Linked DNA regions of Aeoliella mucimassa. The protein of the gene in region 2 binds, or shares a complex with, the protein of the main gene of each other region. Links are inferred from orthologs where the notes say so. Each region holds a gene or a part of one and is shown on either strand. Other genes may lie near its edges. The genes, in order: Pan181_RS12950 and nuoH.

The links.
Region 1: the proteins of nuoH (region 2) and Pan181_RS12950 are in contact, whole or in part, in a crystal structure (PDB 6Y11), measured with the Thermus thermophilus proteins. The link is inferred for Aeoliella mucimassa from one-to-one orthologs. Residues at the interface, in WP_096411122.1 of Thermus thermophilus: Arg36, Val44, Arg45, Met46, Gly47, Pro48, Asn49, Arg50, Val51, Leu57, Gln58, Ala61, Asp62, Ile64, Lys65, Ile67, Phe68, Lys69, Glu70, Ile72, Val74, Glu223, Ala224, Glu225, His233, Thr234, Glu235, Tyr236, Ser237, Trp241; in WP_096411117.1 of Thermus thermophilus: Arg16, Glu17, Gly18, Leu24, Leu27, Val28, Trp30, Gly31, Arg32, Asn34, Ser35, Trp37, Thr54, Asp55, Ala56, Asp59, Ala61, Arg62, Phe63, Gly64, Glu66, Val67, Phe68, Arg69, Ala70, Ser71, Arg73, Gln74, Ala75, Asp76.

The regions. Positions count from the first base shown.
Region 1 is NZ_CP036278.1:3,214,286-3,222,545, reverse strand. Bases 1,656-4,482 are described here. They hold Pan181_RS12950 (NADH-quinone oxidoreductase subunit B), read right to left. Parts: upstream 3,454-4,482; coding sequence 2,857-3,453; downstream 1,656-2,856. Other genes in these bases: Pan181_RS12945 (helix-turn-helix transcriptional regulator), read right to left, coding at 3,520-4,185; sufC (Fe-S cluster assembly ATPase SufC), read right to left, coding at 1,955-2,770; sufB (Fe-S cluster assembly protein SufB), read right to left, coding at 1,656-1,837. Outside these bases: Fe-S cluster assembly protein SufD, read right to left, coding at 1-270; more of sufB, read right to left, coding at 422-1,655; Pan181_RS12940 (alanine/glycine:cation symporter family protein), read left to right, coding at 4,491-6,176; tRNA dihydrouridine synthase DusB, read right to left, coding at 6,173-7,240; Pan181_RS12930 (hypothetical protein), read right to left, coding at 7,266-8,260. UniProt on the Escherichia coli protein: NDH-1 shuttles electrons from NADH, via FMN and iron-sulfur (Fe-S) centers, to quinones in the respiratory chain. The immediate electron acceptor for the enzyme in this species is ubiquinone.
Region 2 is NZ_CP036278.1:4,505,720-4,513,960, forward strand. Bases 5,434-8,241 are described here. They hold nuoH (NADH-quinone oxidoreductase subunit NuoH), read left to right. Parts: upstream 5,434-6,105; coding sequence 6,106-7,377; downstream 7,378-8,241. Other genes in these bases: Pan181_RS17645 (NADH-quinone oxidoreductase subunit D), read left to right, coding at 5,434-5,974; Pan181_RS17655 (NADH-quinone oxidoreductase subunit J family protein), read left to right, coding at 7,374-7,985; nuoK (NADH-quinone oxidoreductase subunit NuoK), read left to right, coding at 7,982-8,241. In the rest of the region: Pan181_RS17610 (ferrochelatase), read right to left, coding at 1-270; Pan181_RS17615 (NYN domain-containing protein), read left to right, coding at 1,081-1,857; carbon storage regulator CsrA, read right to left, coding at 2,335-2,559; Pan181_RS17630 (NuoI/complex I 23 kDa subunit family protein), read left to right, coding at 2,910-3,470; Pan181_RS17635 (NADH-quinone oxidoreductase subunit A), read left to right, coding at 3,489-4,133; Pan181_RS17640 (NADH-quinone oxidoreductase subunit C), read left to right, coding at 4,166-4,699; more of Pan181_RS17645, read left to right, coding at 4,772-5,433. UniProt on the Escherichia coli protein: NDH-1 shuttles electrons from NADH, via FMN and iron-sulfur (Fe-S) centers, to quinones in the respiratory chain. The immediate electron acceptor for the enzyme in this species is believed to be ubiquinone.

The DNA.
Region 1 (8,260 bases), 1.3 Mb from region 2 along the record:
CCCCAGGTCGACGTCGTGCGTCAGCAAGCCGGGATTCAGCGATGGGGCTTCGGTCGGCTCGATCGGCAACGCAAACTTGTTCAAGTGGAACATGCGAATATCGGTACGCATCCACTCTTCATCGTTGCGGGCAGGCCAGTCGAGCTGCTCAAAACGATCCCAAGCCTGGCGACGCATGTCGACCAGCCAGGCCGGTTCGTTGGGGCGAGCCGCGAGGAACGCCTCGAAGTCAGTCTTGGTAAAACCTTGGATTTCCAATGCAGCAGTCATTCGTGTCTGGTGAAACCTTCGTTAGGTGGGTTGTCTGGATCGGTGGCAGAGAGCGGTTGGCACTGCAGGGGATCGTCTATCAACGAACCAACGGTAGCACGACTAAACCACGTAACGCCAAGTGCAGGAGGGATTCGCGAAGCAGGTGCGATTAGCCCACACTGCCTTCCATTTGCAGTTCGATCAGGCGGTTCATTTCCACTGCGTACTCCATCGGCAGTTCCTTGATCAACGGCTCGATAAAGCCACTAACGATCATCGAGCTTGCTTCCGCTTCGGTCAAACCACGGCTCATCAGGTAGAACAGTTGCTCTTCGCCGATGCGCGAAACGCTTGCTTCGTGCTCGATCTGAACTTGCTGTTCTTCGACTTCAATGTAGGGATAGGTATCGCTGCGGCTGTCGGGATCGAGAATCAACGCGTCGCAAACCACGTTGCTCTTGGAGTTGATCGCTCCATCTTCGACTTTGCAGAGACCGCGATAGCTGCTGCGGCCGCCGTTCTTGCTGATACTCTTCGAAATGATTCGGCCCGAGGTGTTTGGAGCACAGTGCACGAGCTTGGCACCCGCGTCCTGATGCTGCCCCTTGGAAGCAAACGCGATCGAGAGGATCTCGCCGCGAGCACCGGGCTCCATCATGTAGACCGCAGGGTACTTCATGGTCAGCTGGCTACCGAGGTTGCCGTCGATCCATTCCATCAACGCGTTTTCATAGGCCATGGCCCGCTTGGTGACCAGGTTGTAGATGTTGTTGGCCCAGTTCTGAATGGTCGTGTAACGGCAGCGACCATTCTTCTTCACCATGATCTCGACCACGGCCGAGTGCAGACTTTCGGTCGAGTACATCGGCGCGGTGCAACCTTCCACGTAGTGCACCTCGGCCCCTTCGTCGACGATGATCAGCGTCCGCTCGAACTGGCCCATGCTCTCGGCATTAATGCGGAAGTAAGCCTGAAGCGGGAAGTCGATCTTCACTCCGGGAGGAACATAGATGAACGAACCGCCTGACCATACGGCCGAGTTGAGCGCGGCGAACTTGTTGTCTTCCGGCGGAATGATCTTGCCGAAGTACTCGCGTAGTAACTCGGGATGCTCCCGAACTGCGGTATCGGTGTCGGTGAAGATCACGCCCTTCTTAGCGAGGTCTTCCTGCAACGAGCCGTAAACCACTTCGCTCTCAAACTGGGCTTTCACGCCAGCCAGGAACTTGCGTTCCGCTTCGGGAATGCCGAGCTTATCGAACGTGTCTTTGATTTCTTGAGGAACGTCGTCCCAGGTCTTGCCTTGCCCATCGGTCGGCTTCAGGTAGTAATAGACATCTTGGAAGTCGAGTTTGATGTTGCCACCCCAATTCGGCATCGGCTTCGACTCGAAAATATCGAGCGAGTCGAGGCGGAACTTCCGCATCCAGTCGGGCTCGTTCTTGAGCGCCGAGATTTGCTCGACCACTTCACGATCAAGACCCTTGCGAGCCTTAAACACTCCGGTGGTTTGCGTGATGAAGTCGTACTTATTAATTTCGCCAATCACAGGCTGTTCGATGGGGGTAGCTACGTCTGTGGACATAATCTGTCTTTCGCTTGGCGTTTGGGTCGCCGAATAGTCTAGGTAGGGAAGCAGGTGAAAGGCCGCGAGGGCACTTCACCACCTAATAGGTATGACCAAAAAACAAGGGCGTTGAGATTAGGCCGTGGCCTGCTCTTCGGACAACTCGGCATCGAGGGCAGCCGCTTCGGGGTAAGCAGCACGAATCCGATCGTAACCCTCGGTGTACAATTCGCGAGCGAGTTCCACGCCGCCGGTTTCGACGATCCGGCCACCCATCATCACGTGGGTGAAATTGGGCGTGTTGTTTTCCAGCAGCTTGTCGTGGTGGGTAATGATCAGGATGCCCATCTCGGCACCGCCAATCTCGGCGATACTTTGGCTGGCGAGCTTCACCGCGTCGACATCCAGACCGCTATCAGTCTCGTCGAGAATGGCAAACTTGGGACGCAGCATCGCCAGCTGCAGAATCTCAGCACGCTTCATCTCGCCGCCGGAGAAGCCATCGTTCACATAGCGACGCGCGAACTCTTCGTCCATGCGAAGCTGCGACATCTTGTCTTTCAGTTCCCGGCGAAACTCACGCATCGGGATCAGGTCTTCGCCTTCCTTGCGGTTCGGATTGCGAACGTTGGTAGCCGCGTGACGCAGGAAGTCGGCCATCTTCACGCCGGGTATCGACATCGGGCGTTGGAAGGCCATGAACACACCAGCGCGGGCACGCTCCGAGGCATCCATTTCCAGGAGATCTGCGCCATCAATTTCAATCGAGCCACCGGTTACTTCGTAACTGGGGTGCCCCATGATGGCGTTACCAAGCGTGCTCTTGCCCGAACCATTGGGGCCCATCAACGCGTGGGTTTCGCCACGCTGAATCGTCAGGTTCACACCTCGCAGGATCGGCTTACCCTCAACGGCAACATGCAAATCGGTAATTTTCAGCGTTTCACTCATAAAAGTCTTTGTCTTTCGAAGTTTCGCTTCGGTGCGTAGGTAGTAAGAATAAGAATGTGCAAACGTAATTAGATAGATTCGATCGGCTAGCTGGTGACTTTTTGATGCTCACGCATCGGCTCGCCGTCGGCAGGAGCGCTGACGTAACCCGAGTGGTGAGGAATCGGCAATTCGTCGTTCAGCTTGCCCGAACCGTTCTTGGCGATTCGGTGACCGTTGATCTTGTCTTGGATCCGCATGAGCCCTTCGAGCAAGGCCTCGGGGCGGGGAGGGCAGCCTGGCACGTACACATCGACCGGCACCACCAGGTCGACCCCCTTCACAACGTGGTATCCATACTTGAAGTAAGGACCACCACCCACGGTGCACGCTCCCATGGCAATCACGAACTTGGGATCGGGCATCAAGTTATAGAGTCGGCGGACTCGACTGGCCATTTTGTAAGTCACGGTTCCTGCTACGATCATCAGGTCGGCTTGACGCGGGGTCGCACGAAACGCCCCAGCGCCGAAGCGGTCCATATCGAACCGGCCCGCACCCGCAGCCATCATTTCAATGGCACAACAGGCCAGGCCGAACGTCATCGGCCAAATGCTCGACTGACGCGCCCAGTTAATGGCTTGCTCCACCGTGGTGGTAACAACGCCTTCCTCAAAACGGCCTTCAATCCATGGCTCGTGCATTGCAGTATCTTCGGTTGTATCTTTTGTCTTGGTGTCGGTGGTAACCAGCAGTCTGGCGACCTGTAGTTAGTTCTCTTCGGGCAGTGGATCGCTTAGAGAGTCGTCGCCTGCACGACTCGGTTCGAACGAACAGCAACTGTCGCCTTGAGGGCGGCACCCGGAGAGCTTGAGCGATTCACCAAGCACCTCGGAAAAAAGCATTCGTTCCATTGCACAGATGCTCTTGTCCTGCTCCACGAGTTCAGGATAGGGACAGGCCATGGCCGTGAGCACTGGCAGCTCATCCGATTTCATTTCGACTTCAAAAGGAATCCGCCGTTGCTGCATCATCTGAGCGAGATTTTGCATCTTCTCTCCCAGCGTTGCGCCCGACAATTCGCCGGCCCGCGATGCTAGTTGAGTCGCAATCCGCTTGAGCAACCCGGCCTGGATTTCCGGATCTTCGATAGCACGAATCTCCGCCCAGAGCACGTCGACCAAATCGGCGTAGTTGTTTCCGCTGGTTCGCCTTCCCTTTTCGGTCAGCTGGTACGAGTGACGCGGACGTCCACGACCTCGCCGCTCGGACTCTTCGCGAGTGATGAGACCATCGTCCATCAATCGCGTCAGCCGCTGCCGCACCGCCGTGGCCGTGACGCCGAGGGCGTCGACCAGTTCGGTGATCTCAACACTGCCACGCTTGCGTAGCAAGTTGAGCAGGGCGTCGTCAGAATCGAAAACGGTTGCAGACATACCCAATCGACCGGGGGGATAGAGGCGACGCTACCCAATATTGGTAGCATTCCATGCGTTACTGCTTATATGGTAAGGCTTTACCTATTATTGACAAGAAGGGGTTTGAAAAATAGCCCTGAATGTCTTCTATCGCCGCAAACTATTGAACCGTAACGGTTTATTGACTATAAGGCCTATCTTACCCCAATGATTTTATGCGTGACCCGTAACACGTTTCGGGTTTCCACGTATCAGGTTTTGGCGGGCGAGCTTGGCTCGCATTATTCAACAGGCGAATAATCACACCCTTACCGGATTCAGCGATGTTCTTGCGTAAGTACGCCTTTTGGCCCTTTTTTCTGGCTCTTTTCCTGCTCGTGGTAGCGGCAACCACCTCCACTACCGCCTGGGCTCAGGATGCCGAGCCTGGCACCACGGCCGAATCAGCCGACACCGACATTGCTGAAACCAGCTCTGAACCAACCGACTCAGAGGATACCCCAGAAGAGGGGTGGATTCGCAAGCTCGAACGCCAAATCGACCAATTCTTTGGAGTTCTTGTCAGTTATATGGTGGCGGTCCTGTTTTACGACTTTGGCACTTCTAATTGGCTAGGAACTTCGGTGCCGTTTGTTGTGGTTTGGCTGGCCGGTGGGGCCATCTTCCTGACCTTCCGCATGGGGTTTATCAACCTGCGGGCATTCGGGCACGCGATTCGAGTCACCAAGGGCGACTATGACGATCCCGACGATCCGGGCGAAGTCACCCACTTCCAAGCACTCACCTCCGCTTTGTCGGCAACCGTGGGTTTGGGCAACATCGCAGGTGTCGCCATCGCGGTTGGTACCGGCGGCCCTGGGGCTTTGTTCTGGATGATTGCAGCGGGCTTCTTCGGTATGACCAGCAAGTTCGTCGAGTGCACGCTCGGCCAGGCTTACCGCAAGGTGGAGCCCGATGGCCACGTGTCAGGCGGCCCAATGCGTTATTTGGATGTTGGTCTAAGCGAGATGGGACTCGGTGCGCTCGGCAAAGTGCTGTCGATCGTTTTTGCCCTGTTGTGCATCGGCGCCTCGTTCGGCGGTGGCTGTGCGTTCCAGGTCAATCAATCGATGAACCTGGTGAAGTCGCAATTGTCGATCGTCGACCAGTATGGCTGGATCTACGGTTTGGTCATGGTGGTCGCCGTGGGTATCGTGATCATCGGCGGCATTCGCCGAATCGCTGCGACCGCCGAGAAGATTGTACCGCTTATGTGCGGTGTCTATGTGCTTGCCTCGCTGGCGGTGTTGTTTCAGCACTACGATCGTATTCCATGGGCTTTCCAGCATATTTTCAGCGAGGCCTTCGAGCTCAAGAGTGCCTTTGGTGGCATGCTCGGCGTGATGGTCATCGGCATCAAGCGTTCCTCGTTCTCCAACGAGGCGGGCGTTGGTTCGGCGGCGATTGCCCACTCGGCAGCGAAGACTGACCACCCCATCCGCGAAGGTGTTGTCGCCTTGCTCGAACCCTTTATCGATACCATCGTCGTCTGCACGATGACCGGCTTGGTCATCATCATCTCGGGCGTTTACGATGCTGAGCAGTATCCCAAAGCTGCCGAGGCGATTGCTGCGAACGACGGAGCGGGCCTCACCAGCATGGCGTTTGAGCAAGTGATCTCATGGTTCCCCTACGTGCTTACCGTAGCGGTCGTGCTATTCGCCTACTCGACCATGATCTCCTGGTCGTACTATGGTGAACGATGCTTTACCTTCCTGTTCGGTCGCAAGTGGTCGCTGGCTTACCGCATCGCGTTCTTGTTCGCGGTGCTGCTCGGATCAGTGATCAAGGCAACGAACGTGCTCGACTTCAGCGATCTGATGATTCTCTCAATGGCCTTCCCCAACATGCTCGGCTTGTTCCTGCTTAGCGGTAAAGTAAAACGCTTGCTCGACGACTACTGGACCACGCTGAAAACGGGTGGCTTCGCCAGCGAAGAGCATCACGGCAAACCGCGTGGGGCCAACTAGCTGGCCATCGCGTCGACCAGATCGCGCGGAAAGAACTCCGTCACCACCGCCTGAAACTCTTCGGGCGTGGTGACCCGGGCGACGTGTTTGCGGAAGTCGCGGGCGCCGCGGCGGCCTTGGGCGTAGCAGCACGCGAACTTACGCATTAGCACGGTACCCTTCTCGGGCCCGAATCGCTCGCAGACCAAGCGGTAATGATGCAGCATCAACTCACGCTGCTCGCTGAGCGTCGGCTCTTCGGGCACTGGCTCGCCGCGCAGCGCGGCAGCCGCATGGGCGAAGAGCCACGGCTTGTTCAAACACGCGCGGGCGATCATCACCGCGTCGATATCGTATCGCTCGAACGCGCTGACCACCTTCGCAGCGGTGTCGAGGTCGCCGTTGCCGATCAGCGGAATTCGCTTGAGATACGGCTTGATCGCCGATATTTTGTCCCAGTCGGCTTCACCGCGGAACATATCGGCCGCAGTACGACCATGCACCGTTAACGCGGCCGCACCGGCCCCCTCGACCACCTGGGCGATGTCGATCGCGTTGATCTTGTCGCGGGTGCAGCCGAGGCGAATCTTGGCCGTTACCGGCGTCGGATGACAAGCGGCGACCACCTGCTCGATGATCTGCCCCATCCGCTCGGGCTGGCTAAGTAGGTACGAGCCGCTATGGGCCTTCTGAGTGACCTGGCGTACTGGGCAGCCAAAATTGATGTCCACGACGCTTACACCATACTCGGTGGCCAGCCGATGACCGACTTTCGCAAGCGTTGGGGGATCGTTGTCCCAGATCTGCACCGCCAGCGGGCGGGGTTCGTCGGCGACGCCCCACAGCCGGTCGGGATGAGTGGCCTCCTGCTCGTCGAGCCACACAAAGCCCTTAGCGTTGACCATTTCAGTCGCAATCAGGCCGGCTCCGCCGAACTCTCGAACAATTTGGCGGAACGGGTAGTTCGTGAAGCCCGCCATCGGTGCCGCCAGAATCGGCGGGTCGATCTTCAGATCGCCGATCCAAATGGGGGCCGCCAACGGCTTGGGGGAATCGCTATTGGTAGTGGTAGTATCGAAACTCATACCCCTCAGGTTACTTAAGTTCAGCCTAATTCGCGAGATCCGGCAGCGTCGTATTGCGGAGAAGCACCGACGATTCGCCCGGCTCCAACTGACTGGGCATGGCTTGGGCTCCCCCTGCGGGAACCACTCCCTGCTCGGGATTCGCCGGATCTTGCTCGTCGCCGGTGGGGACCACGCCCGAGTCGAACGTGGGGGAGAGATCCATCGAAGGATCTTGCGACGGCTCGCGGAACGTGGGCTGAGGACTCGTTTCCGATCGGCGATTATCGGCAGGCAGCTGTGGTGCTGCAGAGCGACTGGCCGTGGTCAGCTCGGTCTTAATTAGCATGGCCACCAGGCGTTCCGAACGCAGATTGCCAGGGCGGGCCAGCTCGGTATAGCGGGTGATCCGCTTGTTGTAGTCACGAGTGATCTGCACAAACGCCCGCCGGCTGTAGGCCAGTAGTTTGAGCGATTTCACGATGCCCTCGCCTTGGTCGTTTGCCGGGCGCGAGGCTACGGTCACGTACCAGTCTTCGGCTTCGGCTACCCCTTCGGCGGCGTAAATCAACTCGGCATGTCGCAACGGCAGCAACCGGTTCAGCTCCGCGGCTTCCGGCGATCCGCCACCAGCGAAAGTCTGCTCGTAGCGTGTGCTGTACTCGCCAACCAGCGGCAGGTCGCCAGGAAGCGGCAGCGAGTTCATGTCGCGATGCATCATCGCGGCGAGTCGCAACTGGGTCGCCCGAGCTGCTGACAACGCCGATTCGCGGCGAGTCTCCGTTAGACGGCGCGCCTCGGCCAGCGGAGCCCCCGCTTGAGTCGACTGCGCGAGTCGCTCCAGTTCGGTTTGCTCGAACAAGCTCAGGTAGTAATCGGAGACCGAACTGCAAAGATCCCAGTAAGCAGCAATGCTCTCCGACTGGGTTTCGCGGGAGTTGCTTGCTTCGATCACGTCCTGCAGAGTCACCGGCACGCCGGTCAGTTGCGAGTTCGCTGGCCGCTTGAGCGCGTCCTTAATCAAGCTTTCCGCGTACTTCA
Region 2 (8,241 bases):
GTCGGGCAGCAGTGGATGCCAATTGCGATTGCCCCAATAGATCGGTAGCTCCACTCCGTTGGCAGCAAAGTCGTCCTTGAGCGCAGCGATCAACTGCCGGTTCTGCTCGTTGATGGGACTGACCCCGCCGAAGTGCTGGTAGTGCTCCGCGACTTCGAGCATCCGCTCACGAGGCACGTTCTTGCCCCGCAACACGTTTTCCAAAAAGGGCATGACCTCGTCGGGTGCCTCGGGGCCTCCGAACGAAACCAGTAGCAAGGCGTCGTACATGGATCGATGCAATGAAATGAGAGGAACGAAGATGAACATGCTCCGCGGAACGGAGCCTATCAATACGCGGTGCCCAGCGACGGGGGGGGCAGCACTGCACTCTAGCGATTCAGTTGGCCGTCGAACACCCGCAGCGAGTCGCTCGCCGGGGGCCGGTGAAGGGCTCCGGAGTTTTGCCCCCAAAACCGCGAAATCGATTCGTGGGGGCTTTATTCTGGCTTCACCAGCCTGGCGGACTTCACATAGAAGCTTGTTTTACCGACACTTTTTCGCGCGCCCCGAAACCGCCGTCCCACCATTTCGCCCCACCCCGGCAGCGAGTGGGGGCAAATGGCGGGTAAGTGCCCCATGCCGAACGCTGTTGCCTCACACTCAGCAATCGACGCTTGCAATCCATCCGACTCCCCCTGTTTTTTTACCTAACCAATCACCGAAAACCAAACCAACACATATACACTTGTACCCCACTCCGTTATAGCAGATGAGGTGGCCATTTCGAAGCGAAAAATGGTTAATCGGGCGGCTTTACGGAGGGGGCTAGGGTGGTGGTAATTGCGAGCGTCACATGAATAAATGAAAGTATCAAACACCAACTGTCGAAACGCACAAAATGACGCAAACCCTTTTCCACCAACTATTTATGGAATTATTTGCTACAAAGCAAAGGATACTGTTTGAAATTTGACGATAACGATGCCATAATTTGTATGTTGATGGGATTACCCATTGACTCCAACTTCAAAGAACAACCCCCTGCTAGTACGCGCTCCCAATCTATTGCGGGGTGGCTGAAACCAGGGGGTTCTTTTTATGCCGACAGCAATTCTAGTAGACGGTAGCTTCTTTCTTAAGCGATATCGCTATCTCCGGGGTTCGGCAACACCTGACCAAGTAGCGAAAGACATGGTCTGGATGTGCAACGAACACCTACGAGACAGGAGTCCGTCGACGGGTGGGAAGGGTAGTAGCAAAAAACGCTCCCTGTACCGCATTTTCTATTACGACTGTGCTCCACTCACCAAGAGGATCCAAAACCCTGTTTCGAAAAAGGGAATCGATCTCGGTAAGAGCGCAACAGCGATTTGGCGAACCTCATTTTTTGAGTTGCTAAAACGGAAGCGAAAAGTAGCAATCAGACTTGGCTACATTAATGGTGATTCGGCGGAGTGGAAATTGAGTGGTAAGAAACTCACCAAACTACTTCGCGGCTCGACGAAACTTAGCGAATTGAAGGACGAAGACGTTGTCTATGATGCGAAACAGAAGGGTGTTGACATCAGGATTGGCTTGGACATCGCTTCATTGGCCTACAAGAAGCAGGTCGATCAGATAGTCCTAGTTTCTGGAGATAGCGATTTCGTACCAGCAGCAAAGCTTGCGAGACGCGAAGGAATTGACTTTATCCTGGACCCAATGTGGGCCACCATTCGGTCCGATTTGCACGAACATATCGACGGCCTGCGTTCTGCCTTTCCTCGCGACCGCCAGCACCAAGAGCCTCAAGGCCAAAACGAGCAGTCCGCCCAAAACGCAGGCGGTGATGAATTCCCAGCAACAGATACCGCAGATCCTCAAACAGACAATTAGCGGTCCAGCACCGTCGTCAGACTCTCGATATCGACTTCGACCTCGGAACCTAGCACTGAAGATTCGCTGAAGAAGGCACCGGAAACTGCGGTGCAAAACCAAGCGACAGCCCAGAAAGCGGAAAACCTCGGGAATCTTGCGATTCCCGAGGTCTGCTTCCACTAAAAGTGACCCCTACGGGGTTCGAACCCGTGTTGCCGGCGTGAAAGGCCGGAGTCCTAGACCACTAGACGAAGGGGCCGTCTATTCGCAATTGCCCCAAAAGAGAGGCTTTTGCACCCGGGGAGGTTCGCTAAGAAAGGCCGGTGCCCGCTTAGCTGTTGTTACCACGTTTCGGGTAAGCAACTTGGTATAGAAAGCTAACGGCCAATCGTCAACCCACCCCAGCAGGTTGAACTACAGGTATCGGCAATTAACCACAAAAGAATTGAGCAACCGCTGCAATAATTTGAGCGGTGTTTACCGAATGGCAGGAAACTACTCAGCAGCGGCCGACGAATCGCCGGTCTGCTCAACATTTTGAGCCTGCTCAACATTTTGGCTGCGACGGATGGCCTCGTACACTTCGTTACGGTGTACCGGTACTTCCTTGGGAGCCTCAACCCCCAGGCGTACTTTGTCGCCACGGATTTCGACCACCACAATGGTGATATCGTCGTTGATAACGATACTCTCGTTCTTCTTCCGCGAGAGCACTAACATGGTTCGATTCCTTCATTTTGGTGGCCGGGGTCGGCTCGTAGGCCACCTGTCCGACTCTCATGTCTTACACGCATGCCGTCCCAAACTGCGGAAGGACGAATCCCCCCTTGACGACATTTTTCCTACCTTCACTCTACGAGCAGCTAGTCAATAGTCAAGCGAACGGCAAGAGATTGGCGTGTATTTTGCATGCCGGTAACGCCGATTCCCCGGATCCTGCGTCCACCAGGCCCAGAATCAGCGGAGACCCGCATTCACGACAGCCATTTTGCACGTTCCCGCCGGGGCTATTAGGCAAGGCCTTGCATGCCCTATAATCGCCGACTTCACAAGGAAGTCGCAGGACTACCATGGTCACAGCAATTAAAAAATCCTGGCCCTGGCTAGGGAATATCATCGAGACGGTCAGCACCGTTGCCCACGGTTTGTGGGTGACGCTTCGCATGTGGGTGCGGACCCTACGCCCTGAGCGTAAAGCCTTTACCGAGCTTTTCGAGTATCCCGAGCTGCCGGTGCCTGTTTCGGCCCGCTATCGGGGATTCCACCGCTTCGACCTGACCACGTGCATTGCGTGCGATCAGTGCGCGAAAGCTTGCCCGGTGGACTGCATCTACATCGGCAAGGAGCGGGTCGAAGGAGCCAAAGGCTTTAAGGTCACCGGCTTTACCATCGATTACAGCAAGTGCATGTTCTGTGCACTCTGCGTGGAACCCTGCCCGGTGGATTGCATTTTCATGGGGGCAAACCACGACCTGAGCTGCTACTCGCGCGATGGTTGCCTGGTGGACTTCTCGCGGTTGCCGCTCGATGTCGCTTGGGGGCGAGCCACGCTCAATCCCACCGCGGTGCACGAATCCAAACAAGTCATCGCGCCCGTCCACGGCGGGCCGAATCAAACCTCCGCTTCATAAACGTCCCCCGAACATCCCATGGCAACTCCTACCGAAATCGTTGGCTTCCTTGCCCTGTTCGTGCTGGTGGGTGGTGTCTTCTTGTTCGCGAACTTGCTGATCGGCTACTTCTGCCGGCCCAGCAAACCGAATGAAGAAAAGCTGGAAATCTACGAGTGCGGCGAGCCGACCATTGGCTCGAGCTTCGTGCAGTTCGACCTCCGATTTTACGTGGTCGCGTTGCTGTTCATCATTTTTGATGTCGAAGTGGCCTTCTTCTTTCCCTGGGCCACGGTGTTTGGCAAAGCGAACGAACTAGCGGCCACCAGTGCTCCGATCGTGGCGGCCGACATGGACAACTACGATGCCCCAGCCACGCAACTGTCGCCCTTTGCGGAGCAGAAGCTTCGCGAACTTGGCATCCGGCATCCGACGTCGCCGACGCTCACCGCCGAACAAGCCGAAGCGTTGCAGCTAACCACCGACCCTCGCGGTCAGACCAAAGCCGCGACCCAGCAGATGGCCACGCACATCGTGCGGACGTCGCTCGTCGACATCGCGGTGTTCTTCGCGGTATTGATGGTCGGCTTTGCCTACGTCTGGAAACGGGGCGACCTCGACTGGGTGCGGGCGGTTCGCTCGGTGCCTACCACGAACAATTCCACCCAAATACGGGCTGCCTGAGCCCCGCCTTTCAACCACTTTTCGTCGATTCCATGGCTGACTTCACTACGATCCACAAGGTTCTCACCGAGCGTTTCCCGGGCGCCACGATGCAAGCGGTGTCCGAGGCGGTCGATCCATGGATCGAAGTAAGCGTCGACGACTGGCCGCGCGTCGCTCAGTTCCTAAAAGACGAACCAACGCTCGCGTTCAACTACCTGAACTGCATCACCGGGGTCGACTACTGCGAACCGGATGAGAAGAAAGCAAAGAAGGTGAAGTGGCAACCTCACATCGAGTTGCTGTACCACCTGACGAGCTTGCAGCACAAACACCTACTCGTCGTGAAGCTCATGCTACCGCGCTGGCAGAACGACGAGCCCGAGATGATTCCGCAAGTGCCAACCGTTTCGAACATCTGGCGGACTGCCGACTGGCACGAGCGGGAAGTCTACGACCTGGTGGGCATCGAGTTCACTGGCCACCCCGATCTGCGGCGGATCCTCTGCCCTGAAGACTGGCAAGGCCATCCGCTTCGCAAAGACTACGAGATGCCGCTGGAGTACCACGGCATTCGCGGTCGTTAGCCATCCACACGAGTCGCCCCCACCTTTCACCGGCAGTTCATCCCTTCGCGAGTTACTTCGAAAAGCAACGGCATGTCCAACACCACGGCAACCAACACCATCGAACTCGATGTTCGTACCGACGAGATGCTGGTCAACATGGGACCACAGCATCCCAGCACGCATGGTGTGTTGCGACTGGTGCTGCGAACCGACGGCGAAGTCGTCAGTGAAGTGATGCCGCACATCGGGTATTTGCACCGGTGTGCCGAAAAGATCGGCGAGAACCTCACCCCCCGGCAGTACATTCCGTATACCGACCGCATGGACTACCTGGCTGGGATGAACATGAATCTCGGCTGGGCCTTGGTGGTCGAGAAGCTGATGGGCATCGAAGTGCCCGAAAAGGGCCGCCATCTGCGGGTCTTGATCACCGAACTGAACCGCATTGCCAGCCACCTGGTCGGCATGGGCGCCTACGGGCTCGACCTGGGGAGCTTCAGCCCGTTCCTGTACGCCTTCCGAGAACGCGAAAAAATACTCGACTTATTCGAAGACGTCTGCGGCGCCCGACTCACCTATAGCTACATCACCGTCGGCGGTGCAACCGGCGACCTGCCCCCGGGCTGGATGGAGAAGTGCCTGTCGTTTCTCGACCAGTTTGTGCCGGTGATCGACGAGTACCACACGCTGCTCACCAGCAACGCGGTGTTCATCAAACGGACCGCGGGCATCGGTATCATGTCGCCAGAACTGGCAATCAACTACGGGTGCAGCGGCCCCGTGCTGCGTGGCAGCGGAGTCGATTGGGACCTGCGCCGCGATGGCGAACCGATCTTCACCAAAATGTACGAAGGCTACGACTACGAGATCGTGGTCGAGCGCCGTGGCCAGTACCCTGCCGACCAAGAGTATCCCGCGGTGCCGCTCGAAGCGGTGCTCGGCGATTGTTGGCATCGGTTCTACGTTCGCATGCTCGAAGTAGTGCAGTCGATCCGCCTGGTGCGCCAAGCGATCGAAAAGTATCGCACCACCGAAGGCAGCATCGGCGAGCCGATCAAACTTACCCAGAAACTACCCGCTGGCGAGGCCTACCTCGAAACCGAGTGTCCTCGCGGCCAAATGGGATTCGGCATTGTCTCGGATGGCAATGCGATTCCCTGGCGTGCTCGGGCTCGTAGTAGCTCGCTCGCCAACTTGTCGGTGGTCCCAGAACTATGTCGCGACTGCCTGATTGCCGACGTCCCGGCGATCGTGGGCTCGCTCGACTTGGTGATGGGAGAAATAGACCGCTAGGTCTTGTTTCGGTCCACCTCGAACACCACCAGCAATCCCTCGACACTCGATACAACGTGTGCGATATTCACTGACAACTTCGCTTTAATCAGCGACCTGATCGCTGACAACTTACCGGCACGGAAAGCATCGTGGCTGAGCCGCTAAACAGACTATTCGACTGGATCCTGAGCTGGTTTGGAGGAGCTGTACCTCTAAACCATCCCATCGGATACGTGCTGGCTGCGTTGGTGTACGTATCGCTGGTTCTGGGCCTGATTGCCAGCTCATCGCTGCTGTTCATCTGGCTCGAACGAAAAGTCGCGGGTCGCATCCAGGACCGCCTGGGCCCCACTCGCGTGGGTGGCAAGTTTGGCTGGCTGCAAACGTTGGCCGATGGCTTGAAGCTGCTGACCAAAGAAGACCTGGTGCCGGGCGACGCCGATCAGATGATGTTCCGCATTGCTCCTTATGTGAGCTTTTGTGCGTCGCTGGCAGGATTCATCGCCATCCCTTTTGCCGGGCGTGATTTTCCGTTCGTCGCTCAACACCTGAACGTCGGCGTGTTTTTCGTGCTCGCAGTAATGGGGCTCGAAGTGTTCGGCGTGATCCTCGCCGGGTATGGTTCGGCGTCGAAGTGGTCGCTGTTCGGAGCCATGCGTGAGGCCGCCCAAGTGGTGAGCTACGAAGTACCGCTGGGACTCTGCGTGGTGATACCGGTGATGCTGGCCGGCTCGATGGACCTGGTCGTGATCGGCGACAAGCAACAAGGCTGGTTCACCAACTGGTACCTGCTGCACGATCCGTTCACCTTCCTGGTGTTCTGGGTTTACTTCACCTGTGCAACCGCCAGCGTGAATCGCGCCCCGTTCGACTTGGCCGAGGCCGAGAGCGAACTGGTGGCTGGTTTCCATACCGAATACTCCGGTCTCCGCTGGAGCTTCTTCTTCATGGCCGAGTACGGTTCGATGCTCGCAGTTAGCTTGCTGGCGTCGATTCTGTTCCTAGGCGGCTGGAACGGTCCGATCCCAATCGGCGACCTCCTCGGTCTCGGTGGCAACGACATCGCGGTGCTCGGCTATATCGGCAACTTGATCGGCCTGGTGAACGTGCTCGTGAAAGCCATCCTGCTGGTGATCGTGATGATGTGGGTGCGGTGGACCTTGCCTCGCTTGCGTATCGATCAGGTAATGACCACCTGCTTGAAGTACTGCACGCCGATTGCCGCAGCGATGTTCGTCGGCGCGGCTCTCTGGCACGTAGCCATGCCCGACCGCGTGTTCCTCGGCTTGCTGCAAGCCCCGGCCGCAAATCGCATGGTGACCGAAAAGCCGCTCGTCGAGCCCGAGCTCGCGACCCCGCCAGCCGAGGAAGCGTTGATCGCCAAGAACGAAACCAATCACTCGCAGGAGGGTCAACCATGATCTGGTCGAGCTTCCTGTTCCTGCTTTGCAGCCTGCTGGCTGGTGGATTCGCGATCGCGGTGGTGTTGTCGAACAACATCGTCCGCATGGCGTTCTACCTGGTGCTGTCGCTCTCCGCGACCGCAGGGCTGTTCTTCCTCGCAGGTGCCGACTTTGTGGGTGCCATGCAGTTGATGATCTACGTCGGCGGCACCCTGGTGCTGCTGGTGTTTGGTGTGATGCTCACCGCCCAAACGCCGTTCCTGGCGATGCGGACCTCGAGCGGCGAACTGCTTACCGCGCTGGTCGTGGGGGGAGTGCTGCTGTTCGTGCTCGCGTTCACCGTGACGAACGTGCCCGCCTGGCAACCCACGAACACCCCGGCCGTCGAGCGGAATACGCCGGTCGTTACGGCCGCCCCGATCGGCATGGCGCTCGAAGGGTACCGTGTCGATCAACTCGACCAACCCGACGCCGAGCTTCGCCAAGGGATGTCGGGCTACTTGTTCCCCTTCCTGATCGTTTCGGTCCACTTGTTGGTCGTGCTGGTCGGAGCCGCCTACCTGGCGCGGGCTCGACAGGCAGCTAACGACGACGTTACCAATTTCCCGAGCGAGGTCCGCGGATGATGCTGCTCGCCAGCCTACTTACCGAACCGATTGGCGTGAGCCACTACATGGTGGTGGGAGCAGTGCTGTTTACCTGCGGTGTGATCTGCATGGCCACCAAGCGCAACGCGCTCGGCGTGCTCATGGGCATCGAACTGGTGCTCAACGGGGCCAACGTCAACCTAGTGGCTCTCGGCAGCCCTTACCTGCGTGGTAGTGAGGGATCACTGGGACTCGACGGGCAGTTGATGGCCATGTTCGTGATCGTGCTCGCAGC